Regions from separate parts of the Flindersiella endophytica genome, predicted to be linked through region 1. Evidence: riboswitches for the same ligand, from Rfam matches in the RefSeq annotation. Region 1 holds a riboswitch; each other region holds the start of a gene.

Region 1 (10,240 bases):
CGTGGGTGTCCGGCGAGCCGGCGGCGCACACCGTACGCGCGGCGGGGTTCTATCTGTGGAGCCAGGCGGAGGCCGGGCACGGCTGCCCGATCTCGATGACCTACGCCGCGGTGCCGGCGCTGCGGACCACGCCTTCGCTCGCCGCGGAGTGGGTGCCGAAGCTGGCGTCGACCTCCGCGGCATGCCTGGCGGGCATGTGCATGACCGAGGTGCAGGGCGGCTCCGACGTCCGCGCGACGGTCACATCGGCGGTCCCGTCGGACGACCACTATCTGCTGACGGGTCACAAGTGGTTCTTCTCGGCGCCGATGGGCGAGGTCGCGCTGGTGCTCGCGCAGGCGCCGGGCGGGCTGAGCTGCTTCCTCGTACCCCGGCGGCTGCCCGACGGCACGCCCAACCCGCGGCGGCTGGTCCGGCTGAAGGACAAGCTCGGCAACCGCTCCAACGCCTCGTCGGAGGTGGAGTTCTCAGGGACCTCCGGGTGGCTGCTGGGAACGGAGGGCCGCGGGGTCGCGACGATCATCGAGATGGTCGCGGCGACCCGCCTCGACTGCGTCCTGGGCGCGGCGGCAGTGCAGCGGCGGGCGGTGGCCTCCGCTCTGTGGTGGGCGCAGCACCGTACGGCGTTCGGCGGGCCGCTGATCGACAAGGCGCTGATGCGCAACGTGCTGGCCGACCTCGCGGTCGAGCAGGAGGCGGCGATGTGGCTGGGGCTGCGGCTGGCGCATGCGGTGGACCTGGGTGAGACGACGTTCCTGCGGCTGGCGCTGCCGGTGTCGAAGTACCTCGTCTGCAAACGCACGCCTGCGCTGGTGGCCGAGGCGCTGGAGTGCCTGGGCGGCAACGGGTACGTCGAGGACTCCGGGCTGCCGCTGCTGTATCGCGAGGCCCCGCTCAACTCGATCTGGGAGGGCTCGGGATCGGTGCAGGCGCTCGACGTGCTGCGTGCTCTGCAGCGCGAACCGGCGGCTCTGGAGTCCTGGCTGCTCGAGATCGGCGCCGCGCGGGGCATCGACCCCCACCTCGACGCGGCGGCCGAGGACGTCCTCACGTCCCTCTCCGACCTGGCCGACATCGAGTTCCGCGCCCGGCGCCTGGCCGAGCGGATGGCACTGGTGCTGCAGGGCTCCCTGCTCGTCCAACACGCCCCGGCGGCAGTGGCGGAGGCCTTCTGCGCATCCCGCCTCGGCATGGACGGCGGGCGCACGTTCGGCACCCTCCCCCGTTCGGTCAACACCGGCGAGATCCTCGAACGCGCCGGCACCTTCTGAGCGGCGCGCTTACCTGGGCCTTGCGGTTCCTCTATCCTGAGCCCATGCCATCCGTCCAGCTCCCGAGAGGCGCCGAACGCAGCTACTACGGCGGCATCAAGACCGGCATTCCGGGACTGATCCTGATCCTGCTGGGGGCATATCCCGTCCTCGCCTTGATCCTATGGCTTGGACACGATCAACTGACGAGCACTACCTACTTCGCACTCGCGGGTGGAGTGCTTCTTCATCTATTGGCGATCGTTCTTTTGCTTCCAACGATCAGGCTGGGCCGCAACGGAACGCTGACGTCCGAAGTGTGCCGTAAGTATCTTCCTCGCCTCGGAGTGATAACCGTTGTCTGCGCCCTGTACTCCGTGCTGGCCTACGGCGTCACAGACCGGCTGGCCTATACAGCATTCTCAAGCCTGACCGCGATTGTCTGCCTTTGGTGCGAACTACATTTCTACCAGATTTACCGCGCGGTCACGGCCGGGAAAGGGACTGGAGACCAGTAGCCGAGGAGCGCTACAGCCATTGACTCTAGCCGGCCCAAGGGCGCGGCCAGCGGCCTCCGAACCCACCAAGCGGACTCATCTCAACTCCGATCCTGTCGAGCGCGTCCTCACATGCCTTTGCGAACTCGAAGTAGCCCCGCACGATGTCGAACGCAATCTTCACCAACCCGGATGCCACGGCAACGGCGGCTCCGATCGCTACCGCGGAAAGAGTGTCGACAGTGAACGGCGCCAGCGCCGCCCCTACAAGCAACCCAGCCCCGCTGCTGCTAGCAAGATCTATCAGCATGCCATCGACCGACTTCTTCGCCGCTTCCTGGGCTTCGGCCTTGGCCCTGAGCGCGATGGCGATCTTCTCGCAATGCTCTTCGAGTGGACCGAGACAATCGGAATCCACCTTGTCGTTCAGATAACTTTCCAAGGCTTCAGAGGCACTGTCGGACCATCGAAGTTTGAGCTCATACATCGAGTCGTGCAGCTTACGGTTCCAAGCCTTTGCCATACCGTACAGCGATCCGGTGCCACCACTTCTGCCTTCTGGACACCAGGCATCAGCAGCGGCCCGAAGTCGGGCCGGATCTCCCGGATCCATGAGGAATTTCCGGACCTCGAGCCATCTATCCGCTATGTCAGCCGGTGCGTACCCCATAATGACATCAACAAGTTGGACGCTGGCGGGACCAGGCGGCTCTCGATTGAGCGGAGGATCGGCGCGGGTGGCCCGATTCCATCGATCCTTGTACTCGTCTACCGGAACTCTCGGGTTGTATCGGTAGTATTGTTCCTGCTCATCAGTCAGGTATTCGTCGCTCATGAGCGATCCGCCTTATTCGTTGAGACGGCGACCGATGCGCAGAAGCTCGGCAGCACTGGTTTCTTCGGCTTGCTCACTTCGGGCGGCGACGCTGTGGAGCACGGTGCGGAGCTCGCCAAATGCGTCCGCACCATCCCGAAGGAAGTCACGCACCTTCGCCCGCAGGGCCTCGTACGAACTGTCTGGATCCGAGCCCTCGCCCTGGTAGCCCCAGTCACGAGCACGAAGGAACACAGGCTCCTCGTCGAAACTGCCGGCAGTTCTCCACATGTCTCCCCCGACGCCGAAGAACTCATCACCGGCTGTGCGGATCGCAGGGCGATCTACTTCTTTCGTCAAGGCAACCTCGCTCGTAGTGCGGCCAGTGTCTGGTTGAACTCCTCGAGCCGTTCCTGGGCACGGTCCTCGAAGGACCGGCCGTCGGTCAGACCGGACGCCAGTTCGACCCGGCGGCTGACTGCCGCCTCGCCGCACTCTTGCAGTACGGCACAGATATCCGCGGCAAGTCGGGCCGGCTCGACTTCCGTCGCGTGACGAGCGCGGATGTCCACGCGGTGCGGCTCTCCGCGAAGGTCGAACTCGGCGGCCACCGCACCACGGGCACGTTCCGAGCGCACTGTTTCCGCTTGCAGGCGCCGGATCAGGTCTGAAGCTTCGGGAATGGTGTCCACCGCTGTACGAATGACGGCTCCTGCGTCGCTCGCAGCCTGGTTGTCTAGGCCAGCGGTTGCGTACACTGTCTCGGCTGCTGCTGCCGAATCTTCGCGGGCCCGCATGTGGCAGGCGAATACTTCGCGAGCCAGATTCTGTGACTGAATCGACTTTGCCCAACACGGGTCCAGGTCGACGGTCTTCACTCGCTGCGTGCCGTCGACGGTGATGCGTAGGACCTTTCGCCGATCCTCGGCGGTGAACAGTTGAGCGGACAGTTCACGTTGGGCATACAGAATCCGCTCGCCAAGCGAGCGTGACTCACCTGTCTGCATCGATTCCACCCCGTGCTTGCCCCAGTCAGACCGGCCCCAGTACCGACCAGCCGACTGTATCGCGGCGATGCCGGACAGTGTCAAGGTTCAGACCTGCGGCACAGGTGCGGCCGGTAACGGACCGCGCGGTGGCGCCTGGCCACGTCCCTTGAAAAGGGACACGACCAGAAAGCGGCTCCTTCTCACCACCGTGACCAGGAGCCGCACCAGCACCCGCATCTCTCCGCTCCCTCCGCTGATGGCTGCACTAGGCTCGTCGGGGTACGCGGCGACTGGCGCTGGGGTGGAACCGACCACCGGGGAGCCGCGTACGAGACGCAAGAGCCCGTACCGGCACCGCGCGCCTGGGTGTCTGGGTCGCTGGAACCAACGCTGACCCAGGAGGAAGCACGATGACCGACCTGACGACTCGTCTGGCCGATGCCGACCCGAAGATCGCCGAGCTCGTGGAGGCGGAGGGGCGCCGGCAGTTCGAGAAGATCCGGCTGATCCCGAGCGAGAACTACGTCTCTCGCGCCGTACTGGAAGCCACCGGCACCGTCCTCACCAACAAGTACTCCGAGGGCTACTCGCGCAAGCGTTACTACGAAGGCCAGCAGCTCATCGACGAGGTCGAGGAAGTCGCGATCGAGCGGGCCAAGGCGCTGTTCGGCGTCGAGCACGCCAACGTACAGCCCTACTCCGGCTCGCCCGCGAACCTCGCCGTCTACCTGGCGTTCATGACGCCGGGCGACACGTTCATGTCGCTGGAGCTGGCGCACGGCGGCCACCTGACGCACGGTTCGCCGGTGTCGGCGACCGGCACGTGGTTCCGTCCGGTGCACTACGGCGTCGACCCGGCGACCGGCCGGATCGACATGGACGCGGCGCGTGAGCTGGCGCTGAAGGAACGGCCCAAGGTCATCTTCTGCGGCGGCACGGCGATCCCGCGGCTGATCGACTTCGAGGCGTTCGCGTCGATCGCGCAGGAGGTCGGCGCGCTGCTGGTCGCCGACATTGCCCACATCGCCGGCCTGATCGCCGGTGGCGCCCACCCGACGCCGGTCGGGCACGCCCCGGTCATCTCGACGACCACCCACAAGACCCTGCGCGGCCCGCGTGGCGCGATGCTCCTGTCGGACGAGGAGCACGCGAAGGCGCTCGACAAGGCCGTCTTCCCCGGCCTGCAGGGCGGCCCGCACAACCACACGACGGCAGCGATCGCGGTGGCCCTGCACGAGGCGGCGACAGCCGAGTTCAAGACGTACGCGGCGCAGATCGTCACCAACGCCGCTGCCCTGGCCGACGCGCTGAACGAGCGCGGCTTCGACCTGATCTCCGGTGGTACCGACAACCACCTGATCCTGATCGACCTGACCAAGAAGGACATCGCCGGCAAGCCGGCGGCCAAGGCGCTGGACAAGGCCGGTATCGAACTCAACTTCAACACCGTGCCGTTCGACCCGCGCAAGCCCTGGTCCCCGTCCGGCATCCGGATCGGTACGCCGGCCGTCACCACCCGCGGCATGCAGGCCGACCACATGCCGCGCATCGCCGCCTGGATGGACGAGGCGATCGAAGCCGGCAAGAAGGAAGACGACGACGCCCTGGCCCGGATCGCCGCCGAGGTCAAGGAGTTCTGCTCCGCCTTCCCGATCCCCGGCTGGCCTGCCTGACCGACCCTTCGTTGAACGAACCGGCTGGGTGCGGCTCGACCATGAGCCGCGCCCAGCCGGTTTCGTCTGTGATCGCACGCGGCGACGGCTAGGAAGCTGCGGCGATCCACCAGTTGGCCATCGTGAGCGTCTGGAAGCCGAGCGACTCGTACAGCGGCCGCGCCGCCGTGGCCGAGGTCAGTGTCGCCGGCCGGTCGGCGTAGCGCTCGAGCACGGTGTGCATCATCGCGCGGGCGATGCCGCGCGACCTGTAGTCCGGCAGCGTCGTGACCCAGTAGACGCCCGCGGCGCCGCCCGCCTCGACGATGACCGTGATGCCCGCGGGCTCACCTTCCCACTCGGCCAGGAAGAACCGGATGTCCCGGCGGTCGAGCAGCCCGGCCGGGAACGCCGTCCCCTGCTCGTACGGCTGGAACGTCTCCAGCGGAAAGCCGTCGACCCCGATCCGCTCGACCACGGTCAGCAGGTCCGGCCCGTCGATCTCGGAGACGCTGACCGCCGACGGCCGCAGCGCGGGGAGCGGTGCGGGATGCCGGATCATCACCGCGAGCTGGCGTTTGACCAGGCCCTGCTCGGTCAGATCGACGGTGCCGAACGAGTCCTCCACTGTCACGCCGGCCTGCGAGGGTAGGGTCGCCTGCCGGGCGGCCTCGGCGACGTCGGCATCGGCCGGCTCGCCGGACAGCATCATCACGCGACGGCCGCGCCGGCCACCCTCGACGACGAGCAACCCGTCGGTACGCACGTATTCGTTCCCGCGGGCCTCGGCGAGAGCCGTCCAGAGCGCGGCGGCGTTGCGCACCGCACGTTCGAGATCGTCCATCCGGCAAACGGTAGCCGCGCCTCAGAACAACGTGTGCGCGATCTCCAGAATCCTGCCGTCGTCCGCGACGATCGGCACCAGCCGCCATTTGTCGAAGGCGGTGCAGGGATGGGCGACGCCGAGGCAGACGCGGTCGCCGACGGCGAGGTCGGAGGACGGGGGCAGGTCGAGGAAGCCGTGCTGGTCGTTGACCTGCGAGACCTCGACGCCCGAGGTGTCGCGACGTTCGCCCGTCACGGACTCGGCGAAGCGCACGATCGGCAGGGCCACGTCGAAGGGCACGTCGCGGCGGCCGGCGCCGATCAGGGCGCGACCCGGCTCCGGGCGGGACAGGACGTACGCCCACACGTCGATCGCGGGATGCAGGTCGGACGGCAGCGGTGTCGCCACGGAGTAGAGGCCGTCGTCGTGGGTGACGTAGCCGCCACTGCGCAGCACCACCGTCGCCGGCTCCGCGCCCGACAGCGAGGCTGCCACCACGTCGAAGTACGTACTGCCGCCGGCGCTCAGGATCGGCGGGCCGGAGATCACCCCGGACCCCGCGAGCTCCAGCCCGAGCCGGCGCACCGCCGAGCAGAGCTCGGCCACGGCGTCCATCGTCGCCTCGTCACGCGCATGGCCGACCACGCCTTCGAACGCCGAACAGCCGACCACCGCGAGCGTTCCGGTCGCAGCGGCGGCCCGCGCGACCGCGGCCCCTTCCTCGTGCGTGCGCGCGCCCGTACGCTTGCCCGGCACGCCGAGCTCCACCAGCACGGGCAGCCGGCGCGACAGTCCGGAGGCGGCCAGCGCCCGATCCAGCAGCGAGACCCCGTCCAGCGTGTCGACGTAGCCGATCACCGTCAACGCCGGGTTGGCGTTCAACGCCGAAGCCAGCCAGGCGATCCCCGCCGGATCGACGAGCTGGTTGGCCATCAGCACCCGGCGCACACCCATCTCGGCGAACGTACGCACCTGGTCGATGGTCGCCGCGGTGATCCCCCATGCGCCCGCCGCCAGCTGCCGGTAGGTGATCTCCGGCGACATCGTGGTCTTGCCGTGTGGTGCCAGCTCGACACCGTGCGACCGGCACCATGCCGCCATCGTCGCGACGTTGGACTCCAGCGCGGAGGCCCGCAGCACCATCGCCGGGAACGTCAGGTCGAACAGGCTCGCCTGGTCGGCGATGCGGTTGGGCTGCTTGCGCAGCTCCGCGAGATCGTCGCCGAACACGTCGGCGTCGTACGAAACACCTTCGAGCGTCACAGGCCGGCCTCTCCTCGTCGTACCGCTCGACCGGCTCGGGCACCGGTCAGCACGCCATCCGCCAGCACCAGCCGGCCCGCCACCAGGACGTGGCTGACGCCGGACGCGAGGCTGCGCGGGTTCGCATAAGTCGCGGTGTCACCGACCGACTCCGGATCGATCACGGCGAGGTCGGCGACGTTGCCCCGCACCAGCTGGCCGCGGCCGCGCAGCCCGAACCGCGACGCCGGACGACCGGCAAGATGCATCGCCGCGCGCCCCCAGTCCCAGTCGGCCAGCTCGCGTGTGTGCCTGCCGAGGAACCGCGCGAACGCGCCCCAGCCGCGCGGATGCGGATGCCCGCCGAGGTAGATGCCGTCGGAGCACGCCATGTGCCTGTGGTCCCTGGCCAGCGCGCGCATGTCGTCCTCGGTGCCTCCACCGGGTGAGCCGATGATGCAGCCGACGGCGAGCTCGCTCGCCACCAGCAGCTCGCAGACCAGCTCGCCGAGCCCCAGCTCGGTCCGTTTGCTGGCCTCGGCAAGCGACAGCCCTTCCAGGAAGCGGTAGCGCTCGCTGGCGACGTAGCCGAGCGTCGCCTCGGCCAGCTCCGTCTCGATGCCCGGGAACCAGGTCTGCTCGAGCTCGGTGCGTACGGCCGTGTCGGCCAGCCGGCGCAATGTCGCCTTGACGCCACCCTCCTGTACGCGCGGCGGCAGCGCCTTCATCGCGAGGATGGTGTTTCCGAACAAATGGGGATACGAGTCGAACGTCACGTCCACCCCGTCGGCCGCACAGCGCTCCAGCTGGGCGAGCAGCGCCTCGCTCCTGCCGCGGTAGTGCGACACGTGAACGGGCACGCCGCTCTCGCGGCCGAGGATCCGCGCCTCGGTCATGCCGGGCGCGCGGCCGTCGGCGTAGCTGCGTAAGTGCGAGACGTACGGTGCGTTCCACCGCGCGGCCGGCCTGCACAGCGCGGTCAGCTCGGTCAGGTCGGCGAACACGCCCGGGACGTACTCCAGGCCCGTGGAGACGCCGACCGCGCCCTCGTCGAGACCGGTCTGGACGAGCCGAACCATCGCCGCCAGCTCGTCGATGCTGGCGCGCCGGTTGTCGGGGCCCATCACCTCGTGGCGCACGGTCCCGAGCGGCACGAGGTAGCAGACGTTGATCGAGGTGCGCATGTCGTAGGACGACAGGAAGTCGGCGACCGAGCAGCCACCGGTGAACTCCGCGGGCGGCTGGCCGTCGACGGCCGCGAAGTACTGGGCGACGTAGTCGACGGTGGCCTGTGAGCCGGGTGCGAACGACAGCCCGTCCTGGCCGAGCACCACCGTGGTGATCCCCTGCCGCAGCATGGCCTCCTGGACGTCCGCGCGCTGCAGCACGGCGTCGACATGCACGTGGGCGTCGATGAATCCGGGGAACAGCAGCCGGCCGGTCGCGTCGATGACGGTCCGTGCGGTGGCATCGCTCAGATCGCCGAGCGCGGCGATCCGGCCCTGGGAGACGGCGAGGTCGGCCCGGGCGGGCGGGGCACCCGTGCCGTCGACGACCGCGCCACCGGTGATCAGAACGTCATACATGGCGAGTCGCCTCTCTCCGTGACTGCTTGAGCGGAAAACCGCACGTGTACTGCTTCTTTGGGCGGTGGCGGAACTGCTTCCCAACACCTCTCACAGTCAGTTCTAGCCGATCGCAGGAATCAGCTATGTGGCCTGGACCGATTATGGCCCGCCAAAGACCCCGAACCCGTGCTCGGGTCCGGGGTCTTCGCCGACCAAACAGGTTGTCAGGCGACGCTCACGGCCGTCCAGGTGGCCGCGACCGCTTTGGCCTCGGCGCTGTCAGCACCGTACAGGTCGTTGGCGGCCGACAGGGTGGCCTCGCGGGCACCCTTGTAGTCGGTCGTCGACGTCATGTACTCGGTCAGCGCCTTGTACCAGATCGCGGCGGCCTTCTCGTTCCCGATTCCCGTGACCGTGGAGCTGTCACAGGTCGGGCTGTCGTAGGCCACGCCGTTGATCTCCTTCGTGCCACTTCCTTCGCTCAGCAGGTAGAAGAAGTGGTTGGCGACACCGGAGGAGTAGTGCACGTCCAGGTCACCGACGTCGGCGGACCAGCAGTCGGCGCTCTGGCCATCCATCGACGGCTTGTCCATCCGGCGGATGTAGTTCTTGGCAGGGTCGAAGTCGAGGAAGATTTCCTCGCCCATGACGTAGTCGGGCACGTCCTCGGCGTTGTTGGCGTGGGCCTCGACCATCGTTCCGAAGATGTCGGACGTGGCCTCGTTGAGACCGCCGGACTCGCCGCTGTAGTCCAGGTTGGCCGTACGGCTGGTGACGCCGTGGCTCATCTCGTGACCGGCGATGTCGAGCTCGACCAGCGGACCGGCCGTGGTGCCGTCACCGTCGCCGTAGAGCATGCAGAAGCAGGAGTCGTCCCACGCGGCGTTGAACCAGTTCTGGCTCACGTGAACGTAGGACTTGGCGCCCTTGCCGTCGTCGGCGATGCCGTTACGGCCGTGGACCTCCTTGTAGTAGTCCCAGGTCTCGGCGACACCGAAGTGGGCGTCGACAGCCGCGGAAGCAGCGTCGTTGTTGGTGCCGTCGCCCCAGTTGTTGTCGTCGTCGAGGAACTTGTTGTCCTCCGGGTTGTCACTGCCCTTGGCGTCGTAGGTGGCACCGTTCCCGCGTACGGGGTCGATCAGCGTGAACTGCTCGCCCTCCTTCGTGGTGTCGACGGCGACCTCGCCGAGGTAGAGGCTCTTGCCCTTGCCGGCCTCGTTGAGCACGGTCGGGACGCTGCGCGTCACCTTGCCCGAGGTGGCGTCGACGAAGACACGCTCGCCTGCCGGAGCGCCCTTCCGCGCACCTCGGACGTCGACGCTCCAGGCCAGCAGGGGCTTGGCGCCTGTGGCATCGACGACCAGCGTCGGCTTCGACGTGGCGACCTTGAAGGCGACCGACT
Region 2 (10,240 bases), on a different contig from region 1:
GGCACCACGATCCGCCAGAACGTCCGCCAGTAACCCAGCCCGTCGATCCTGGCCGCTTCCTCGAGCTCCCGCGGGAAGCCCAGGAAGTACTGCCGGAACAGGAACGCCGCGAACGCGTTGAACAGGCCCGGGATGATGAGCCCGCGCAGCGACGACACCCAGCCGAGCGACGACACCAGCACGAAGCTCGGGATGAACGTCACCGCGCCGGGAATCATCAACGTCGCCACGATCAGGTAGAACACCTTGTTGCCAAGGCGGTTCGGGATCCGCGCCAGGCCGTAGCCGGCCAGCGACGCCAGCAGCAGCTGCCCACCGGTGCCGAGCACACCGACGACCGCGGAGTTGAACAGCGCCCGCGCCATCGGCACTTCGGTGTCGTTGAACAGCTCCTGGAGGTTGCTCCAGTGCAGCGTCGACGGGAACAGCGTCCAGTCCGGCGCGGTGATGTCCGCCTCGCTGGACAGGGCGTTGCGCAGGATGAGATAGAACGGGACCAGGAACAGCGCGGTCGCGACGATCAGCGCGATCCAGCGCGCGATCGACCCCGCGATGCCGGTGGCGGTGCGGCCGTAGCCGATCGGCCTGGGCGTGCCAGTCGTACGTTCGGACGCCATCAGTCACCTGCCTTGCCGAAGCCGAAGATCCTGCTCTGGATCAGCGTGACGATCATGATGACCACCGCGAGGATCAGCGCGCCCGCGCTGCCGCGGCCGAGATCCTGGATCGACCCGAGCGAGACGCCGTACAGATAGACCAGCGGAGGTCTCGCGTAGTTGACGTTTCCGACCAGGTTGTAGAACTCGTCGAATGCTTGGTACGCAGCGATCAGGTTGAGCAGCAGCACGGCGATCGACGTCGCCCGCAACTGCGGGAACGTGATGTAGCGGAACGTCTGCCAGCCGGGCTTGGCGCCGTCGACGTACGCCGCTTCGTACAGCTCGGTCGGGATCCGCTGCAGGCCGGCGATGAACAGGATCATGTAGAAGCCGAGCTGCAGCCACAACCGCACCGTCACCAACGGAATCCAGTACCACGGCGGGTTGACCGTCGACAGCCACGCGATCGGGTCGAAGCCGAACCAGTCGATCATCGTGTTGGCCAGGCCGAAGCGCACGCCGTTGAAGATCGACAGCTTCCAGATCAGCGACGCCACGACGTACGAGCACGCCGTCGGCAGGAAGAACGCCGAACGGAAGAAGGCCTTCGCGACCTTCACCTGGTTGACCAGCAACGCCAACGCGAGCGAGAGCGCGAAGGTCAGAGGCACGATGAAGATGGCGAAGATGGTGAACGTCAGCATGGCGGACAGGAAGTTCGGGTCCGTCAGCATCTGGATGTAGTTGTCGAGCCCGACGAAGTTCGTCGGCGTCACGGTGTTCTGCGCGTCGAAGAAGCTGAGGAACAGGCTCCAGATGATCGGGATGTAGCCGAAGATCAGCAGCCCGATCAGGAACGGTCCGACGAACACCCAGAACCACAGGCTCGTCCCGCGAATGCCTTTCCGCTTGGCGGCATCCGCGGAACGCGCCTGTTTGGTCTCCGTGGAGGCGGACTGGGCTTGCGTGCTCATCCGTACAGCCGGTCGAGCTCGCCCTGCACCTTCTTCTCGGCCTTGCCTATCTCGGCGGCCGGATCGGCGCCCTTCTTGATGATGTTGGTGAGCATGTCGCCGTAGGCACTGCCCATCACCGGTGTCCAGGACGGGTTGTCGGTGAAGCCGTACTGCTGGGTGAGCTTCACCGTGTCGGCGGCCGGTCCGCTCTGCAGCTTCTCCGCCTTGGCGGCAAGGCTCTTGCGCGGCGGGATGTGGAAGCCGTAGCTGAGCGACCAGTCTTCCTGGAAGTCGCTCTTGTCGATCCACAGCCACTTGACGTACGCCTTCGCCGCGTCGATGTTCTTCGACTTGGCCGAGACGAACTGGGTCCAGCCGCCGGAGTAGATGGCCGGGTGACCCTGGTCGTCGAGTTTCGGGAACGGGAAGACGCCGAAGTCGTCGCCCCACTTCTCCTGGATGGCGGGCATCGCCCACAGGCCTTCCCACTGCATGGCGACGAGCCCGTTGAGGAACGCTCCGGGGTCGGTCCAGTCGGTGGGGTTGCCGAGCAGGAGGCTCTTGCTGGCATACAGCTCGTGCAGCTTGCCGAACGCCTGGCCCGCGCGGTCGTTGGTGAAGTTGGGCTTGTGGTCGTCGGTGAGGTAAGTGCCACCGGACGACTGCAGTGCGGGACCGCCGAGCGCGAGGCCGCCGTCGTTGCCGACGAACATGCCCTTGACGTCCTTGGTCGTGAGCTCCTTGGAAGCGGCGATCAGGTCGTCGATCGTCTCCGGCGGCTTGATGCCGGCCTTGTCGAACAGGCTCTTGCGGTAGTAGATCAGCTGCGGGTCCACGATCATCCGGATGCCGTAGACCTTGCCGTCGATGGTGTTGGTCGCGAGGTCGCCCTCGTTGAAGTCGCTCTTGACGTCGGCGAGGATGTCGTCGAGCGCGACAACCTGCTTGCTGCGCACCATCGCGATGTTGAGCTGGCTCTCGAAGACGTCGGGGCCCTTGTCGGACAGCAGTCCGGACGACAGCTTCGAGGCATAGTCGCCCGGTGTCCACTGCACGGCGACGTTGGCTTTGGTGTAGGCCTTGGCGTACTTCTGCGCGGCCTGCTGCGTACCTTTCTCGCCGTACTGGTGATACCACTGCGCGATCGTTGGCTTGCTGCTGTCACCGCCGGAAGGCCGGCCGGTGTTGCCGCCGCAGGCCGCGAGCGTGGAGAGGGCCGCCAGGGCACCGGCGCCGCGCAGGAGAGTGCGCCGGCTCAGGTCGGTGGTGGACCGCCCCGCTGGTTGAGACGTCGTCATCGACGGGTCACCTCCGAGAGGCTTTGTTCAGATGGATTTACCACGTTGAACATTCGCAGTTTCACACGCCGGACGTCAAGCAGAAACCCCGACGACATACCCGATCGTGACCTATGAATCAGCTACGTACGACACCTTTGCGAATACTGCCGAGATCTGGACCCGCCCGAAGGTCTCTTCGAGGGTTACAGCCCGGCCAGGCGTTCGCTCAACCACGGCATCCAGTCGTCCCGGTCGGCGCGCTGGTGGGTGAGCCGGATGGATCGTCCGTTGACGTCGAGCGTGACCCAGCGCCTGTGAACGTGCCAGCCGAGGCGGATCTCCGGGAGCCGGCCGTTGCGCTCGCGGACCAGGATCTGGCTGCCGCTGTAGGCATATGTGACGTCCCAGTCGATTCCGCGCTCCCGGCAGGCCTGCAGCATTCGCTCCTGCCAGGGCAGCGGGACGACCTGGAGCTCGCGGATGACATCTCCGGTCGGCACGGCGGCGTCGGCCCACAGCATCAGGAAGACGGTCAGACCCCTCAGCCCCCGGCCACCCGCGAGCGTGATCGGCGTACTCCAGGAGACCGACAGTCGCAGGTCGATCGTCTTCTCTTCGCCTGCGCCGAGCCGAAGTTCGCCGGCGATGGGTCGGTCGAGCAGGCGGACGTGGTGAGCTCCCTCATCGTCGTCGAAGTCCGCGTAGACCCTGGCCCAGAGACGGGCATGGACCTGCCGGAGGACGACCGGCTCCGCGGCTGCCCGCAGGCGCAGCTCGCCGAGCAGCTTGCCGCCCGGCTGGATCCGCCGGCTCGCCAGCGTGAGCGCCATGGTCGGATACGGCTCCCGCTGTGTCTCGGTCATCGCGCGCCTAACCTTTGGCGAAGACGGTCCAGATCTGGCCCTTGCCGAACGTCATCGGCTTGCCGTCGGCCGTGGTGAACGTAGTGCCGCTCGTCGCCTTCGGCCGCGACCAGCGCACGTCGTATGCCTTGCCGTCGCGCAGCACGACGGCGCGGCCGGAGCCGACCGTCGGCGTGTACGGCGAGAAGTTGCCCCAGCGGTCGTGGAACCTCGACTTGTGAATCTTGGTGTACTGCACGACGACCGTCGCCGGCCGGACCGACGGCACGCGACGCCCGTCCATCGTCACGGCGTAGCCGCCCTTCGTCCAGGTGAAGCCGATCCGGAACGCGGTGTATCCGACCCGCAGGCTCGACCGCGGCTTGCCGCCCGCCGGCGCCGCACCGAGATGGAAGCCGATGTCCTTGGCCTTGCTCGCCTTCGGCGCCCGCGCGAGCAGGCCGGACGTACGGGCGTAGAGGTTGTGGGGTGCGACCCGGCCGGAGCCGCGGTAGTACGCCGACCCGGCACGCGTCGGTGACACGTCGTAGAACGAGGCCCTGGCCAGCAGCGGCTTGAGCTTGCCCTGGGCACCGGAGTACGCCAGCGCGGGCCGGCCGAACTGAGCGAGCAGCTCGATGTCGGACTCGCGGGCGCTGCGGACCGGTCCGACCGCCTTCGGCATCCGCGAGGAGTAGACCGCGCAGATCCGGCTCAGCCCGGCCTCGACGGGCTCGATGTAGATCAGGTCGGCGCTCGCGAGCGCGGTCTGCGGCCGGGCCGGCTTGGAGTTGTCGAGCTTCACCGCGAGCACGGGCTTGCCGGTCGGCGTCGCCGGCACCGGTCGCTTGGTGGGGTTGGTCGGTTTGGCTGACGCTGTCGGCGAGGTGCTCGACGTTTCGTTGGATGTGGGCGGCGAGCTCGCCGGTGCGGCACCTTGCCGGCTGCAGCTGCAGCCGGCAAGGGCCGTCAGCAGCAACGCGACCGAAATCCATCGCTTTGCGTGACTGCTAGTGCTCATCTCGTAGACGATATGGCCTTCAGGTCTTCTGGACCGGGATACAGACCTCGAGCCTCGGGCTGGCTTCGCTGAAGTCTTCGGCGTAACGCTCGAACTCCGGGCCGTCGTCGCGCACGTAGCTCGACTGCTCGAGCCACTTGTAGGCCGCTTCGAACGTCAGACCGACCTCCGGCAAGGTCGTGGCGAACACGGCGTAGGTCTGGGTGGGGATGTTCCAGGCCTCCATGTCCTCGGGCACCGCATCCGCGCTGTCTACCCCGAACCCGGCCAGGTAGTCGAACTGACCGGTCGCCGGGTCGTAGCCCCTGATGACGCCATAGGCGATCCTGGGACTTGAGAGGTCCTTGATCTCCCCGGACCTGGGCATGAACCGATCCCAGAGCCGCGGAAACTCGTTCTTGTCGCCGGTGCCGCGTAGCTTCATGCCGACCACTGCGAAGGCCGGCAGAGTGGTGATGGTGGGTTCCACGGGCGTCGTCACTTCCTTCTGCTCCGCTTGGAACCACTGTTGGCCAACGAGCGTCGCGGCGGTAGAGGCGAACGCCATCGGGATGTCCTAGATCGTCTAGCTGTGCAGCTCGCTGATCCGGAACAGCGAGCGCAGCTCGATGCCCTCGGACGCGAGCTTCTCGACACCACCGCTCTCGCGGTCGATCGCGCACACCGCGGTGTCGACCTGCGCGCCGAGCTCGCGGAGCTGGCCGGTCGAGATGATGATCTGGCCGCCGGAGGTCACGACGTCCTCGACCACGACCAGCCGGCGGCCCGAGACCTCACCGCCCTCGGCGAGCCGGCAGGTGCCGTAGGTCTTGGGCTGCTTGCGTACGAACAACGCCGGGAGCCCGGTCACCTGCGACAACATCGTGACCAGCGGGATCCCGCCGAGCTCGAGGCCGGCGAGCGCGTCGGCGTCCGACGGGACCAGCGGCGCCAGCGCGGTGGCGATCTCGCGCAGCAGCGCGGGGTCGGACTCGAAGCGGTACTTGTCGAAGTACTCGCTGGTCGTCACACCCGAACGCAGCAGGAACTCGCCGGTCAGGTGGGCCGTCTCGTAGATCCGGGTCGCGAGACCCGTCGGCTGCTCGGTCACGCTCCCGACGATATCCCGCGGCCGGCTTCGGCCCACTCGTCCTCGAGGAGGCTGAACAGCTCCGAGTCGCGCCAGCCGTCGCGGATGCGCTGGGTGTGACGCATCCGGCCCTCGTAGCGCATGCCGAGCTTCTTCAGCACCGCGGCCGAGCCGGCGTTACGCGGGTCGCAGGTGCCCTGGATCCGGTGCAGGCCGTGCTCCTCGAACCCGATCCTCAGCAGCTCCCGCCCGGCCGTGCTCGCGATGCCGCGTCCCCAGCGATCGGGATGCACGATGTAGGAGATCTCGCCCTGCCGCTGCGCCCGGCTGTGGAAGATCAGCGCGCCGTTGCCGAGCACGTCGCCGTCGACCACGAAGACGTACAACAGGCGCGGCGGCGACTGGAGCGCGGCGTCCGCGACCGCACTTGCGACGAACGTCCGCGTCTCGTCCTCGGTGTTCGGGCCCCAGGTCTGGAACCGGCAGGCCTCCGGGCGGCTCGCCCAGGCGTGGACCGCCGGCCAGTCGTCGATCGCGAGCGGGCGCAGCTCGACGTTCACTTGAGCTGCTCCACGACTGTTTCGACGATCTGCCTGGCCTTCGGCTCCGCCTGCTCGTAGGTGAGGTTGGTGCCGCGCAGGGTCTTGACGTTCTGGGTCTCGGGATACGTCGCGCCGAGGAAGTTGACCTCGATCAGGACGTTGCCCGACCTGACGTAGAGGTGCGCTCCGGCGACGTGGTAGTTGATCTCGTCCTCCTTCTCGCCCACGTCATCGGTTGTGATGATGTTGCTCGAGTCGTCGCCGAAGGCCTCGTCGCCGATCCCGCTGACGTCGTGGACGTTCTTGTGGAACCCGCCGTTGCTCTTGGTGTCGGCGGCGTAGTCCTTGTCCTCGGCGAGCTCCTGGCCGGCAGTGGCGATCGCGGTCGCCGGTTCGCGATCCGGGTACACGCTTACCTCGAGCGCGACCCAGGTGGCCCGCTGCTTGTCGAGCGAGCCCCACCGGCAGTTCTGGCGCTCCCCGTCGTTCGTCTTGTTGGGCTTGGCGGATCCTGGCCGAAGCTCGGCGGCCAGCGCGGTCTGCAGCTTCGCGCACAGATCGGGCTTCGTGGGCAGCTTGGCCAGAACGTTCGCAGGAGGCGCTTCGGTCGGATCCGCCGACTTCGGGACGGAGTACGGCGTCGGGCTCGGCTGCGCGGCGATCCGCTCCCGCTGCTTCTCGGCGGCGATCGCGGCCCAGGTGACGGCGGTGAACATGCCGATCAGCAGGACGACGGACAGGCCGGCGGCCAGCGCGACCCGACCGCGTCCGGTGCCGTTCGGGGGCGCTGTGGATCGGCCCGGCTCGCTGGGGCCGCGGCGGGCACCGGGCGAGCGCGGGGGACCTGCCTGCTGCGGGCCTTGCGGTGGGCGCTGCTGCTGCCCTTGCTGAGGCGACGGCTGCCGGCCTGGCGGCTGCTGCCCCGGTTGCGGCCGCCGCTGCTGAGGCGACGGCTGCCACTGTGGTGGCTGCGCGGACACAGCTGGTTCCCTCCCTGGACGTCGGACTCGTAGAGCTTAGAGTCGTAGCCCAACTCGCGCGAGCAGCAGAGGTAGTCTGGCCGAAACCGCGACTGGCGTAGGTGGGTCACCACCGGGGAGCGGTCACGAGTCGAGCGGCATCGATCGCCTGGGTGCTTCCGAGCCTGTCCACGGAGGTATCGATCTTGCACGACATCACCATCGGCGACTTCCTCGAGCAGTTGGCGGCCAAGGTTCCGGCGCCCGGAGGTGGCGCGGCCGCCGCTCTGCAGGCCGCCCAGGCAGCCGCGCTGCTCGCGATGGTCGGCCGCTACAGCCAGTCCCCGAAATACGCCGAGCACGCGCCAACGATCGAACGCATCATCGCCGAGGCCGACGAGCGCCGGGCCGAGGCGCTCCAGCTGGCCGCGGAGGACGCCGAGGCGTTCGAGGTCGTCTCGCAGGCCTACCGGCTGCCGAAGGACACACCCGAGCAGCAGGACTCCCGCAAGCAGGCGATCCGGTCCGCCCTGGTCGAAGCCGCCCGCCCACCCGCCGCCGTCGTGGCCGGCGCCACCCGGCTGATCGAGCTCGCGGAAGAGCTGCTGCCGATCGGCAACCGCAACCTCCTCACCGACGTCGCCGCGGCAGCGGCCGCTGCCAGCGCGGCAGCCATCACCGCCCGCGTCAACGTCGAAGTCAACCTCGGCTCCCCACCCGCCGCCGACGACGGCGTGGACGACTTGGTAGCCCGAGCCGCCACCATCGTCGCGACCGTCCGCAGGGAGATCGCCACGTGACCGCCGCGCACCTGACCGCCAACCCCCCGCCACCCGCGATCCACGCCGAGGTCACCTCGGCCCAGCTGATCGAGCTCGCGGAGGAGCCGCTGCAGATCGGCAACCGCAACCCCCTCACCGCTGCCGTTGCCGCGGCTCCTGCTCCTGCCGCTGCTTCTGCCGGTGCCGGTGCCGCTGCTCCTGCTGCTCCTGCTCCTGCCGCAAGCGCCGTGGCGACCACTGCCCGCGTCGACGTCGAGGTCCACCTCGGCGGCCCAGCTGCCGTCGGCGGCGTGGACTGCCTCGTCTCCCGAGCCGCCGCGACCATCGCGGCTGTGCGTGAGGAGGTCGTCAAGTGACCGCCATGCGCCTGGACGGCAAGGCACCGGCGGCCGCGATCCGCGCCGAGGTCGCCTCGGCTGTCGCGGCCCGCCCCACGCCGCCGAAGCTGGCCGTCGTGGTGGTGAGCGGCGACGAGGCCAGCGCGTGGTACGTCCGTACGATCTCCAACGCCGCGGCCAAGGTCGGCGTCGACTGTGAGGTGATCGAGGCCGAACCCGACGGCTCGGTCATCCGCGCCACGCTCCGGCAGCTGAACTCCGACCATGCCGTGCACGGCATCGTGCTCCAGTCGCCGCTCCCGGCCGGCCTGCCGTCCGCCCAGCAGCTCGCCGGCGCGATCGACGCCGCCAAGGACGTCGACGGCGCGAACCCGTTGAGCCTCGGCCGGCTCGCCGCCGGGCAGCCCGCGTTCGCTCCCGCGACGGCCGCCGCCGTCCTCGCGTTGCTCGACCACCACGAGATCGATCTGGCCGGCCGGCACGCTGTGGTCGTCGGCCGTTCGACCGTCGTCGGCAAGCCCGTGGCTCACCTGCTGCTCGACCGGAACGCGACGGTCACCGTGGCGCACTCCCGTACCTCCGACCTGGCCGCGATCACCCGGCAGGCCGACGTCCTCGTGGTCGCGGCCGGTCGCGCGGGCCTGATCACGGATCGGCACGTTCGCCCCGGCGCGTACGTGATCGACGTCGGCACCAACCCCACGCCGGAGGGCAAGCTGGTCGGCGACGTCGACGCCGCATCCGTCGAGCCGGTGGCGGGCGGCCTGAGCCCGGTACCCGGCGGCGTCGGACCCGTCACGACCGCAGTACTGCTACGACACACCGTCACCGCCGCTGTGACCGCACCTGGGAGCCGTGCCAGCATCGGAGCGTGAACACCGCGCTGCTGCGCCGGCTGCGGCTCGCCAAGGACGCCATGGATCGCGACTGGGCCGAGCCGCTGGACCTGGACGCCGTGGCGGCGACCGCGGGCTACTCGCGTTACCACTTCGTACGGCTGTTCAAGCAGGCCTACGGTGAGACGCCCGGTCAGTACCTCAGCCGCCGGCGGATCGAGCGCGCCCAGGAGCTGCTGCGGTCGGCGAACCTGACGGTCACCGAGGTCTGCATGCTGGTCGGGTTCACCAGCCTCGGCACGTTCTGCACGCGATTCAAGCAGCAGACCGGGCTGACGCCCGGCGAGTTCCAGGCGTCGGCGCGCAGCTCCGGGCCGCCGCCGATCCCCGGCTGCTTCGTACTCTTCTGGGCCGGTGGCTTCCGCAAGAATCAAGAAGCCCTTCCGGACGGGGAAGACCTAGCGTGAGAAGCGCACATCTCCCTACGTAGAAAGCGGAACAGCATGATCACGTCCCTCGGCCTGGCAACGGTGTGGGTACTCGACCAGGACTCCGCCAAGAAGTTCTTCACCGAGAAGCTGGGTCTGGAAGAGCGGTTCGACATGACGCTCGGCGAAGGCGGCATGCGCTGGGTCACTGTCGGTATGAAGGACCAGCCCGAGCTGCAGCTCACGCTGATGGTCCCGGGCCCGCCGTCGATGGATCCGGAGTCCGCCGAGCAGCTCAAGGCGCTGATCGCGAAGGGCGTGCTGGGCGCGGGCGCGTTCAACACCGACGACTGCCACGCCACGTATGCCGAGCTGTCGGCCAAGGGCGTGGAGTTCATCCAGAAGCCGGAGAACCGTCCGTACGGCGTCGAGGCGATCTTCCGCGACGACTCCGGCAACTGGTACAGCCTGACGCAGCCGAGCGAGCAGCTCGACGAGTCGGTCGCCTGGAAGTAGCCGGCGCGGAAATCCACTGTCCGACGGCTGGGCTCGCCAGATATCGTCCGATTCTGTGGGAATCGAGGTAAG
Region 3 (10,240 bases), on a different contig from region 1:
CGCCGGTCTCGCGGACCACTTCCTCGGCGGCGTGCTGACCAGCGAGCTGATCGTCGGACGTGACCTGGGAGGCGGCCGGCTTGGGATCCTTCAGCGTCGTGTCGACGAGCACGATCTTGATGCCCTGGGCTTCTGCTTCCTCGAGTGGCGCCTGGAGCGCGGTGTCGTCGACGGGAGCGATGAGGATCGCATCGGGCTGCTTCGCGATGACCGAGTTGAGCACCTGGATCTGCTCGGGCGCGTCCCACTTGCCAGGGCCCTGAACATCGAGCGTCGCGCCTGCCCGCTTGGCGGCGGCCCGGGCACCGCAGGCCATCGAACCGTAGAACGCATCCCCCTTCAGCCCGACGATCAGGCTGATCGAAGGGTTGTCCCCCGCGCCCGCATCGTCTCCGCACGCCGCTGCGAGGGGGCTGAGCAGTACAAACCCGGCGGCCGCCACGAACCACGTCCGGCGAGATCGAGCCATGTCGCGCCTCCTTGGCACACCCGGAACCGACGGAAGAAGGAAATCGTTTTTCCGTCGTATCGCCGCGCGACGGCCACCGTCAACCCTCCGGGCCACAACCGGCCGCCCACCGCCGGCCGAGCAGCGAGCGCCCACAAATGCCCGCGACGGCGACCAGCAGCGATGACGGCCAACAGCGGTGGCGGCAAGCTGCGGCCACCGCAAGCCCAGGTGCAGGCAGCTCGCCACCATCGCGATCGACAGCAACCACAACCAGTCGCGTCCGATGCCAGCGGCGAAAGCCAGCACTGCGATGCCACCGCGACACGAGCAACATCGGCAGCCCGCAGCGGCCGGCAGCTGCGGTGATGGGAAGCTGCCGTGACGGGCAGCTACGGTGGCGGCTGGTTGCGGCTACCGCAAACTGAGGTGCAGGCGCTCGGCCGCCGAAGCCGTCAGTCGCGGGGTGGGGCGGTGGAGCCGCGGCGGAGGAGTTCGGGGGCCGGATCGGTCACTGTCATCTGGCGTGGGCCGGCGCCGCCGGTGATCTCGCCGAGGAGGCGGACCGCTCTGGCGCCCATCTCGCGCAGGGGGAGGCGGACCACGGTCAGTGGAGGGCTGGCGTGTTCGGCGAACCAGGCGTCGTGGAAGGCCACGATGGACAGGTCGCCGGGAACCTCCAGCCCCGCCTCTCTCGCCGCCGTCAGGGCACCGATCGCAGACAACAGGGTGCCGACGAAGACCGCGGTCGGGCGTTGGCGCGTGGTGAGCAGCTCCATCAGCCCGACGTACCCCGTCTCGGGGCGGACGCCACCGACGCGGAGGAGGTCGGGGGACACAGTTAGGCCTGCCTCCCGCATGGCGTCGCGCCAGCCGGCGCGGCGGTCGCGGGCTCGGGAGTTGCCTCCGCCGAGCTCGAGGTGGGCGACCCGTTGGTGACCTAGCGCCACCAGGTGCCGCGTGGCCAGTGCCGCCGCCCGCCGGTCCTCCACCGCGACACCCGACAACGGCGGGCGGACCCGCTCGTTCAGGATCACCAGCGGCAACCGCGCGCCCGCCACCCGCTCGACCACGCGGTCGGACGCCTCGCCGTTGCGCTGCAACATCAGCCCGTCGATCGCGCCGCCGCGGACGACGCGGCGGAACGTGGTGTCGTCGGAGGCGAGACTGTCGACGTCGGCGAGGATCAGGATGCTGCCCTGCTGCCTGGCCTCCGCCTCCGCGCCGGCGATGATCTCGCCGTAGACCGGGTTGTGGATGTCATGCACCGCCAGCCCCAACGTGCCGACCGAAGCCCTACGCAGCGCCCGGGCCGCATGGTTGGGCGCGTACTGCAGTTCCTCGGCCGCCGCCAGCACGCGGTCGCGCGTCTCGGGCCGGATCCGCAGCGACGGGTCGCCGTTGAGCAGCCTGGACACGATCGACGGCGTCACTTGCGCCAACCGGGCCACCTCGACGATCGTGGACACGGCTTCAGTGTAGAAACGTTTTAACGCGATCGTGAAGGAGACCCGGCCATGAGCGAACAGCGCCTGCACGACCACCTCGTCGAGCAACGCCACGCGAACGGCGTCGCCGTGTTGCGGATCGACCGGGAAGAGGCGCTGGGCGCGCTGTCGCGCAGCATCCTGGAGCGGCTCCGCGACTACTTCGCCGCGCTCCAAGGCGACGACGACATCCGCGTGCTCGTCCTGACCGGTACCGGACGCGGCTTCATCGCCGGCGCCGACATCACGGAGTACCACAACGTGAGCCGGCCCGCGTTCGACGACTACCAACGCCTCGGCCGCGAGGTGTTCTCCGCCCTGGAACGCCTCCCCCAGACCACGATCGCGGCCGTCAACGGCTACGCCCTCGGCGGCGGCTTCGAGGTCGTGCTCTGCTGCGACCTGATCGTCGCGTCCGAGAAGGCGAAGTTCGGCCTGCCCGAAGTCAAGCTCGGATTGCTCCCCGGCGGCGGCGGTACGCAACGCCTGGCCCGCGCCGCCGGCTCCAGGTTCACCAAGGAGCTCGTCCTCACCGGCCGCTTCGCCACCGCGGCCGAACTGCAAGCCCTCGGCCTGATCAGCCAGGTCTGTGAGCCGGATCGCCTGTACGAACAGGCCGTCGAGCTCGCCGGAACGATCGCCGGCCAGGCACCGCTCGCCACCCGCGCCGCCAAGCGCCTGATCGATGACGGCCTCGCGATGGAGTTCGAGACAGGTCTCACCGTCGAGCAGCAGGTGCTGTCCAACCTCTTCGCCAGCACCGACGCCAAGGAAGGCATCAACGCGTTCATCGACAAGCGCGACCCCGCTTTCAAGGGGAACTAGCCAGGGACGCTAGGTACAGTAGGAGAACGGCCGCGACTGGCGAAGGTGGACCACCACCGGGGAGCGGCCGCACAAACAAGACGCGAGCGTCGAACGCCTGGGCGCCTCCGTCAGCGACAGCAGCTGAGGAGGCAACCAAAACCATGCATCTGCGCTACGGCACCAACCCCCACCAGGCCGCCCGAGCCACCCCGGTCACCCCCGGCACCGAGCCGATCACCGTGCTGAACGGCCAGCCGTCCTACATCAACCTGCTCGACGCCCTCAACGGCTGGCAACTCGTCCGCGAAGCCGCCCACGCGCTGGGCATACCCGCGGCCGCCTCGTTCAAGCACGTCTCCCCCGCCGGCACCGCCCTGGCCGGCCCGATCGACGACGTAACGGCGGAGCTGTACGGCGTCGCCGATCCCGGAGACCTGGCCAGCGCCTACCTCCGGGCCCGCGACGCCGATCCCAGGTCGTCGTTCGGCGACTTCGCTGCCGTCTCGCATCCCGTCGACGCCGAGCTGGCAGAGTTGCTGACCACTGTGGTCTGCGACGGCATCGTCGCTCCTGGCTACGCGCCCGGCACGGTCGCCACGCTCGCCAGGAAGAAGCGCGGAAGCTTCCTCGTCATCGAGGCCGACCAGTCGTTCACGCCGCCCGAGCAGGAGCATCGCGACGTCTTCGGGCTGCGCCTCACCCAGGACCGCGACCAGCCGAAGCTCCACGCAGGCAGCCTCGAGCTCGTCACCGGCGACCCGATTCCACCACGCGCCGCAGCGGATCTCCTGCTGGGCATGGCGACTCTGCGCTTCACCCAGTCCAACTCCGTCTGTTACGTACGCGACGGCGCAACGCTCGGCATCGGTGCCGGCCAGCAGTCGAGGGTCGACTGCACCCGGCTCGGCGGCGCCAAGGCCGACACCTGGTGGCTGCGCCGTCACCCCGCCGTTCGCGCACTGACGTTCCCGCCAGGCACCAGACGCCAGGACCGGATCAACGAGCAGATCCGCTACCTCGAGGACGAGCTCACAGCCGCCCAACGAGACCAGTGGATCAGGCAACTCACCGGCGTCGCGTTCGTGTCGGACGGCGCGCTGCCGTTCCGCGACAACGTCGACCACGCCCACCGCCACGGCGTCAAGTACATCGCCGAGCCCGGCGGCTCGATCCGTTCCGGCGACGTGGCCGCCGTCTGCCGGGAACACGGCATCACGCTCGCCCGGACCGGCCTCCGGCTGTTCCACCACTGACATCCCTGACACCACTCACACCTGCCAGCGACAGTTCGTCCGTACGCAGGCAGGCCACCCGATGCCCCGGCGAGATCTCGTCGAGCGCCGGCCCGGAGCCGGCCACATCGCACGTACCCTCCACCGCATACGTGCACCGCGTGTGGAACGAGCAACCGGCCGGCGGGTTCGCCGGATCCGGCAGGTCGTCGGACAGCCGGATCCGGCGTCCGGTCTCGCGCAGCAGGGGATCCGGCCGCGGCACGGCCGACAGCAACGCCTCGGTGTACGGATGCCGCGGCGTGGAGTAGAGCGACGCGGTCTCCACCAGCTCGACGAGCTTGCCGAGGTACATCACGGCAACCCGGTCGCACACGCTCTCCACGACGGACAGGTCGTGCGACACGAACAGGTACGTCAGCTCGAGCTCCTCCTGCAGATCCCTCAGCAGGTTGAGGATCTGCGCCCGCACCGACACGTCCAGCGCCGACACCGGCTCGTCCGCGATCACCAGCCGAGGGTTCAGGATCAGCGCCCTGGCGATGTTGACCCGCTGCCGTTCACCACCGGAGAACGCGTGCGGGAACCGGTCCATGTACTTCGGCGACAGTCCCACCCGCGTCAGCATCTCCGCGACCCGGTGCTCGAGCTCCGACCCCGAAGCGATCCGGTTCGCCCGCAACGGCTCGCCGACGATCTGCAGCAACGTCATCCGCGGGTTCAGCGACGAGAACGGATCCTGGAACACCACGCGGATGTCCCGCTGGAACGGCCGCAGCTCCCGGTATCCCAGCCGGGCCAGGTCGGTGACGGCGCCGGCGGAGTCCCGGTAGAGGACCCGACCCGTGGTCGGCTTCAGGATTCGCGAGATCGACCGGCCGAGCGTCGACTTCCCACAGCCCGACTCGCCGACCAGTCCCAGCGTCTCGCCGCGCCGGATGCCGAGGTTCACCCCGTCGACGGCGCGGAGCTGTCCGGCCGTACGTCCCAGCAGGCCGTGCTTGACCGGAAAGTGCACCGACAGGTCCCGCAGCTCGACAATCGACTCGTTCACGCGTCGACCTCCTCGACAGCACTCACCCGGTCCTGGGCATACAGGACGCACCGCGCCGTCCGGCCCTCCCCGACCGGCACCACAGGCGGGTCGTCCACGTCGCAGACGCCGGCGATCGCCGAGTCGCACCGCGGATGGAACGGACAGCCGGCAGGCCGGTCGGACGGATGCGGGACGTTGCCACGAATCACGCTCATCCGTTGCTTCGTCCCCTCCCCCATCCGTGGAATCGATCCCAGCAAGGCCTTCGTGTACGGATGTTTCGGGTCGTGAAAGATGTCGTTGACTGGACCATGCTCGACGACCGTGCCGAGATACATCACGACCACCTCGTCGGCGACCTCGGCGACCACACCCAGGTCGTGCGTGATGAACAACACCGACATCCCCGTGTCGGCCTGCAGATCGCGAATCAGGTCGAGGATCCGGGCCTGCGTCGTCACGTCCAGCGCGGTCGTCGGCTCGTCGGCGATCAGCAGCGCCGGGTCGCACGCCAGCGCGATCGCGATCATCACCCGCTGGCACATGCCGCCCGACAACTCGAAGGAGTACGCCGACATCCGCTGCTCCGCGTGCGGAATCCCCACCCGCCGCAGCAGCTCGACCGCCCGCACCCGGGCCTCTTCAGCAGACAGCGGTAGGTGGGTCTGGATCGCCTCGAGCAGCTGAGATCCGATCGTGTGGACGGGTGACAGCGAGGCCATCGGCTCCTGGAACACCATCGCGATCTCGGCCCCCCGGACACGACGCAACTGCTCGCTCCTGCGCCCGAACGTCGCCAGGTCCACGCTCTCGTCGCCGGCGCGGTGCCACCGGATCGAGCCGGAGACCACCCGTCCTGGCTCGTCGACCAACCCGAGCACCGATCGCGCCGTCACGCTCTTGCCGCAGCCCGACTCGCCGACCACGCAGACTGTCTTGCCACGCGGCACAGTGAGGTTCACGCCGTCGACGGCGCGCACTACACCCTCCCGGGTGAAGAACTGCGTCCGCAGGTCCTCGATCTCGAGCAGCACCTCGCTGGGTGGCATCGGCACCCTCATCTCTTGTACGGATCGGCGGCGTCCCGCAGCCCGTCGCCGACGAAGTTCAGCGCGAGCACGGCGACGACCACCGCGACGCCGGGAATCATCAACCAGGGCGCGGTCGCCAGCACCCTGACGTTCTGCGCGTCCTGCAGCAGCACGCCCCAGCTCACCGCCGGGGCCTGCAGGCCGAGGCCGAGGAAACTCAGCGCCGTCTCCGCGAGGATCATCCCCGGAATCGACAGCGTGACCGACGCGATCAGGTGACTGGTGAACGACGGCAGCATGTGCCGGAAGATCACCCGCGGCCGGCTGCAGCCGTCGATCCGCGCGGATGTGACGAACTCCTCCTGCCGCAACGCGAGGAAGCGGCCTCGAACGACTCGTGCCAGGTCGGTCCAGCCGACCACTGCCAGGATCACGGTGATCGCGAAGTACCGCTGCATCGGTCCCCAGTCGCGGGGCAGCGCGGCCGAAAGCCCCATCCACAACGGGATTCCCGGGATCGACATGAAGAACTCGACCATCCGCTGGATCACCGTGTCGAGCTTGCCCCCGAAGTACCCTGACAGCCCGCCGAGCAGGATGCCGAGCGCGAGAGCGATCGCGACGCCCACCAGGCCGATCGTCATCGAGATCCGCGTGCCGTAGATGATCCGTGAGAGCAGGTCGTAGCCGTTGCGGTTCGCGCCGAGCAAGTACATCGGCTGCCGTGCGTCCCTCGGCCCGATCAGGTGACGGTCGCCCGGGATCAGCCCGAACAGCTTGTATTCCTTGCCCTTGACGAAGAAACCCACCGGAACGCGATGCTTCTCGTCGACCTTGAAGGTCAGCTCGAACGTATCCGGGTCGACGGTCGATCGATAGCCCTTGACGTACAGGCCGGCGTCGGTGCTGAAGTGCAGACGCTGTGGCGGCGCGTAGGTGTACTGCGCGTTGAACGCAGCTGCCGTCGTCGGTGCGAGGAACTCCGCGAACAGCGCGACGAAGTAGATCCCGAGCGTGAGGACCAGCCCGATCATCGCGAGCTTGTGCTTGCGGAACCTCCACCACACCAGCCGCCACTGCTTCGCGGTCCGCCTGCGCGTGGTGGCCCGCCGCGCCCCACCAGCGTCCGGTGCGTCGGCGACTCTCGTCGTGTCGGCGTCGGGAAGCACGTGTGCCATCAGGGTTTCGCCTCCCTATCGGATCCCCGCCCGGACTCGCGGATCGAGCCAGGCCAGCAAGATGTCGGACAGCAACGTCCCGACGACGGTCAGCGCACTGACGATGAGGATGATCGAGCCGGCGAGATACATGTCCTGCGACCGCAACGCCCCGAACAGCAAAGGCCCTGTCGTCGGCAGGTTCAGCACCTTCGACACGATCACCTCGCCGCCCACCAGCCCCGGCAACACCCAGCCGACCGTCGAGACGAACGGGTTCAGCGCCAGTCGGACGGGATACTTGACGACCAGCCGATTCTCGGAGATCCCGCGAGCCCGGGCGGCAACGACGTAAGGCTTCTTGAGCTCGTCCAGCAGGTTCGCCCGCAGGATCCGGATCATCCCGGCCGTACCCGCCGTGCCGAGCACGATGACGGCGATCACGATCGACAGCGGCGAGATGCCGCTCGTACTCAGGTCGAACAGCCGGTACGCGCCGTACATCAACGCCAGCGCGAGCATGAAGTTCGGGATCGCGAGCCCGAGGAAGCCGAGCGTGGTCGCGAGGTAGTCGCCGATGGAGTACTGCCGCACGGCGGAGTACAACCCGATCGGGAACGCCACCAGCCAGGTGAAGAACAGCGCGAACGTCGTCAGGCCGACCGACCACGGCAACCGTTCGCCGATCAGGCCGGAGACGTCCCGCCCGTACTCGAAGGACTGTCCGAAGTCACCGTGGAACAGGATGTTGCCCATCCACGTGGCGTACTGCTGGTAGATCGGCTCACCCAGCCCGTACCGATGCCGCAGGCCTTCGAGCATCGCCGGATCGACCTGGTCGCCCTGCGCCTGCAGCTTGGTGACCAGCGCTGTCAGGTAGTCACCGGGCGGCAACTGGATGATCGCGAACGCCACGACGGAGATGGCGAACAGCGTCGGGATCATGTAGAGGCAGCGCCGGCCGATGTATGCGAGCACTCCGAACCTCCTAACCGTCCTTTGTGCTCAGTCAGCGATGTAGAACTGCTCGGGGTACGTCACGCCGGGATACGGGAACTTCGCGGCGAAGAACGTCTTCTTCGGCATGTTGTGGAAGTTGTTCTTCACTACGCCGTACGGCGGAACGGGAGTGCTGATCCCGATCAGATAGAACTGCTCCTTGCCGATCGCGAGGATCTGTTCCATCAACTGCTCGCGGCGTTTGGCGTCCGGTTCGCTGCGCAGCTGCTGGTAGAGCTGGTACTGCTGCTTGACCGGTTCCGGCGGCTCCGCCGCGCCCTTGGCCTTGCCTTCCGACTCCAGCCAGGCCGACCACAGCGGCGCGAACGTGTTGTCGTTCCCAGGCATCGGCAGGAAGAAGTTCGGCGTGTTGATGGGATCGAGCGCGCCGTCGCCGTCCCACACGTGCGCGTCGTGCTCGTTGGCCTCGATCAGCTCGTACCGCAGCTCCTGTGCGGTCGTGTGCAGGTCCATGTCGATGCCGACGGCGTTCCAGTAGCCCTTGACCAGTTGGAGAGCGTCGACCAGCTCCGGCTTGCCGGAGTCGGTGGCGACCACGACGCGGAACGCGATCGGCTTGCCGTCGGGGCCGAGCCGGAGGTTGCCGGCACCGCGTTTGGCGAATCCCGCCTGGTCGAGATGCTGGTTGGCGAGCGCGACGTCGTACTCCGTGTACTGCTTCCCCGCCGCCTTGTCGTGGAACGGGCTCGCGGGCGTCGGCACGGGCTGCCACGGCTCGCCCTGCCGCGCGTAAACCGCCTCGATGACCTCCTTGCGGTTGATCGCGTGCGACAAGCCGATCCGGAAGTCCTTGTTCTGGAAGATCTCCGCCTTGACCTTGTCCTTGCAGTTCTGGTTGAGCAGGATGGTCATCGTGTTGATCTTGTCGGGAACGAGGTTGAAGAAGCCGTAGCCGCCCGCCGCCCGGTCGCGGGCGAGCACCGGCTTGTTCGTCGTGGTCGTGACTACCCGGTCGATCAGGTCGATCTCGCCCTGGACCGTGCTGAGCAGGAGAACCTCGGCGTCCTGGAAGACGCCGTAGCGCACGCCGTCGAGGTATGGCAACTGGTTGCCGTCCTCGTCGACCTTCCAGTAGTACGGGTTGCGCTCGAACCGCATCTGCGTCGAGTTCGAGATCGGGTCGATCGGAACCCACGGGTGCAGCCGCGGCAGCTTGATGTCCTGCCACTGCAGGTCGCCCCACAGCGCGGCCTGCAGCGCCTCGACCCAGCCCGAGAACTTCGCCGCCTTGGCGTTCTTGTCTGCTTCCTTGTCGTACTCGCTGTGGTACTTCGTGAGGTAGTGCTTCGGCATCCTGGTGAGCAGGTTGCTCGGCTCGCTCGCGATCTGCTCGAGGAACAGGCCGTGCGGTGCGGCGAACGTGAACGTCACCGTGAGGTCGTCGACCTTCTCCAGCTTGCCGTTCTCACCGCCGATGTGGAACAGGCCGTACGGGTCGGGGTTGACCTCTTGGTTCGACAGCACGTCGGTGTAGGCGAACACGATGTCGTCGGCGGTGAACGGCTGGCCGTCGGACCACCGCATTCCCTTGCGCAGCTTGAAGGTGTACTCCGTGGCGTCGGAGTTCTTGCTCACCGACTCGGCGACGTTCGGGATCGGCGCGGTCCACTGCGGGTTCCAGCGCACGAGATTCTCGTACGCCAGCGCGTAGCTCAGCCGTCCGCTGTCGGTGCCGATCATGCCGTTGCGCCAGACGCCGCCGTAGCTGCCCGGGCCTTCGACCGGCTTCACGATCATCGGCTTGACAGGCAGGCGTTGCTTCAGCGGAGGCAGCTGCTTGCTGTCGACCATGGCCTTCAGCTTGGGCGCCTGGCCGTTCTTGCTCCTCGCCTTGCCGGCCTGCTCGTCCGGCGAGGAGCTGCACGCCGACAGGAACGCGATCAGCGTGAGACCTCCACCGGCTCGCAGGGCCTGCCGCCGGTTGATCTGTCGGTCCATCACGGTCTCCCTCTGTGTCTCGAGCAGGTTCTAGTAGCCGTGGACGTTCGGCCAGGACAGCTCGATACCGCTTTGCGTAAGGAC

Evidence for each region. Region 1 has a riboswitch for ZMP and ZTP ahead of ACYVF6_RS15360 (serine hydroxymethyltransferase). Riboswitches for the same ligand answer to the same signal wherever they lie in the genome.
Region 2: it holds a riboswitch for ZMP and ZTP, as region 1 does, so the genes downstream of both, ACYVF6_RS45855 (cyclodeaminase/cyclohydrolase family protein) here and ACYVF6_RS15360 (serine hydroxymethyltransferase) in region 1, are expected to answer to the same signal.
Region 3: it holds a riboswitch for ZMP and ZTP, as region 1 does, so the genes downstream of both, ACYVF6_RS29190 (hypothetical protein) here and ACYVF6_RS15360 (serine hydroxymethyltransferase) in region 1, are expected to answer to the same signal.

Annotation. Positions count from the first base shown of each region.
Region 1 covers NZ_BAAGYY010000013.1:664,035-674,274, forward strand. Annotated here, with positions in the region: gene ACYVF6_RS15335 (acyl-CoA dehydrogenase family protein) at 1-1,271, shown strand, start outside; gene ACYVF6_RS15340 (hypothetical protein) at 1,316-1,768, shown strand; gene ACYVF6_RS15345 (immunoglobulin domain-containing family protein) at 1,794-2,582, opposite strand; gene ACYVF6_RS15350 (hypothetical protein) at 2,595-2,921, opposite strand; gene ACYVF6_RS15355 (YbaB/EbfC family nucleoid-associated protein) at 2,918-3,568, opposite strand; ZMP/ZTP riboswitch at 3,827-3,925, shown strand; gene ACYVF6_RS15360 (serine hydroxymethyltransferase) at 3,961-5,223, shown strand; gene ACYVF6_RS15365 (GNAT family N-acetyltransferase) at 5,312-6,046, opposite strand; gene ACYVF6_RS15370 (type III PLP-dependent enzyme domain-containing protein) at 6,068-7,291, opposite strand; gene ACYVF6_RS15375 (N-acyl-D-amino-acid deacylase family protein) at 7,288-8,856, opposite strand; gene ACYVF6_RS15380 (M4 family metallopeptidase) at 9,063-10,240, opposite strand, start outside.
Region 2 covers NZ_BAAGYY010000044.1:202,884-213,123, forward strand. Annotated here, with positions in the region: gene ACYVF6_RS45810 (carbohydrate ABC transporter permease) at 1-617, opposite strand, end outside; gene ACYVF6_RS45815 (carbohydrate ABC transporter permease) at 617-1,573, opposite strand; gene ACYVF6_RS45820 (ABC transporter substrate-binding protein) at 1,570-2,853, opposite strand; gene ACYVF6_RS45825 (sporulation protein) at 3,039-3,698, opposite strand; gene ACYVF6_RS45830 (DUF3048 domain-containing protein) at 3,706-4,698, opposite strand; gene ACYVF6_RS45835 (GyrI-like domain-containing protein) at 4,718-5,245, opposite strand; gene pyrE (orotate phosphoribosyltransferase) at 5,264-5,788, opposite strand; gene ACYVF6_RS45845 (GNAT family N-acetyltransferase) at 5,785-6,327, opposite strand; gene ACYVF6_RS45850 (hypothetical protein) at 6,324-7,289, opposite strand; ZMP/ZTP riboswitch at 7,368-7,450, shown strand; gene ACYVF6_RS45855 (cyclodeaminase/cyclohydrolase family protein) at 7,475-8,068, shown strand; gene ACYVF6_RS45860 (hypothetical protein) at 8,065-8,406, shown strand; gene ACYVF6_RS45865 (bifunctional 5,10-methylenetetrahydrofolate dehydrogenase/5,10-methenyltetrahydrofolate cyclohydrolase) at 8,412-9,263, shown strand; gene ACYVF6_RS45870 (helix-turn-helix transcriptional regulator) at 9,260-9,691, shown strand; gene ACYVF6_RS45875 (VOC family protein) at 9,728-10,168, shown strand; gene ACYVF6_RS45880 (GNAT family N-acetyltransferase) at 10,224-10,240, shown strand, end outside.
Region 3 covers NZ_BAAGYY010000024.1:289,870-300,109, forward strand. Annotated here, with positions in the region: gene ACYVF6_RS29175 (ABC transporter substrate-binding protein) at 1-469, opposite strand, end outside; gene ACYVF6_RS29180 (LacI family DNA-binding transcriptional regulator) at 904-1,917, opposite strand; gene ACYVF6_RS29185 (enoyl-CoA hydratase/isomerase family protein) at 1,966-2,760, shown strand; ZMP/ZTP riboswitch at 2,783-2,870, shown strand; partial or broken gene ACYVF6_RS29190 (hypothetical protein) at 2,889-3,995, shown strand; gene ACYVF6_RS29195 (ABC transporter ATP-binding protein) at 3,955-5,028, opposite strand; gene ACYVF6_RS29200 (ABC transporter ATP-binding protein) at 5,025-6,059, opposite strand; gene ACYVF6_RS29205 (ABC transporter permease) at 6,068-7,219, opposite strand; gene ACYVF6_RS29210 (ABC transporter permease) at 7,235-8,176, opposite strand; gene ACYVF6_RS29215 (ABC transporter substrate-binding protein) at 8,204-10,156, opposite strand; gene ACYVF6_RS29220 (FAD-dependent oxidoreductase) at 10,187-10,240, opposite strand, start outside.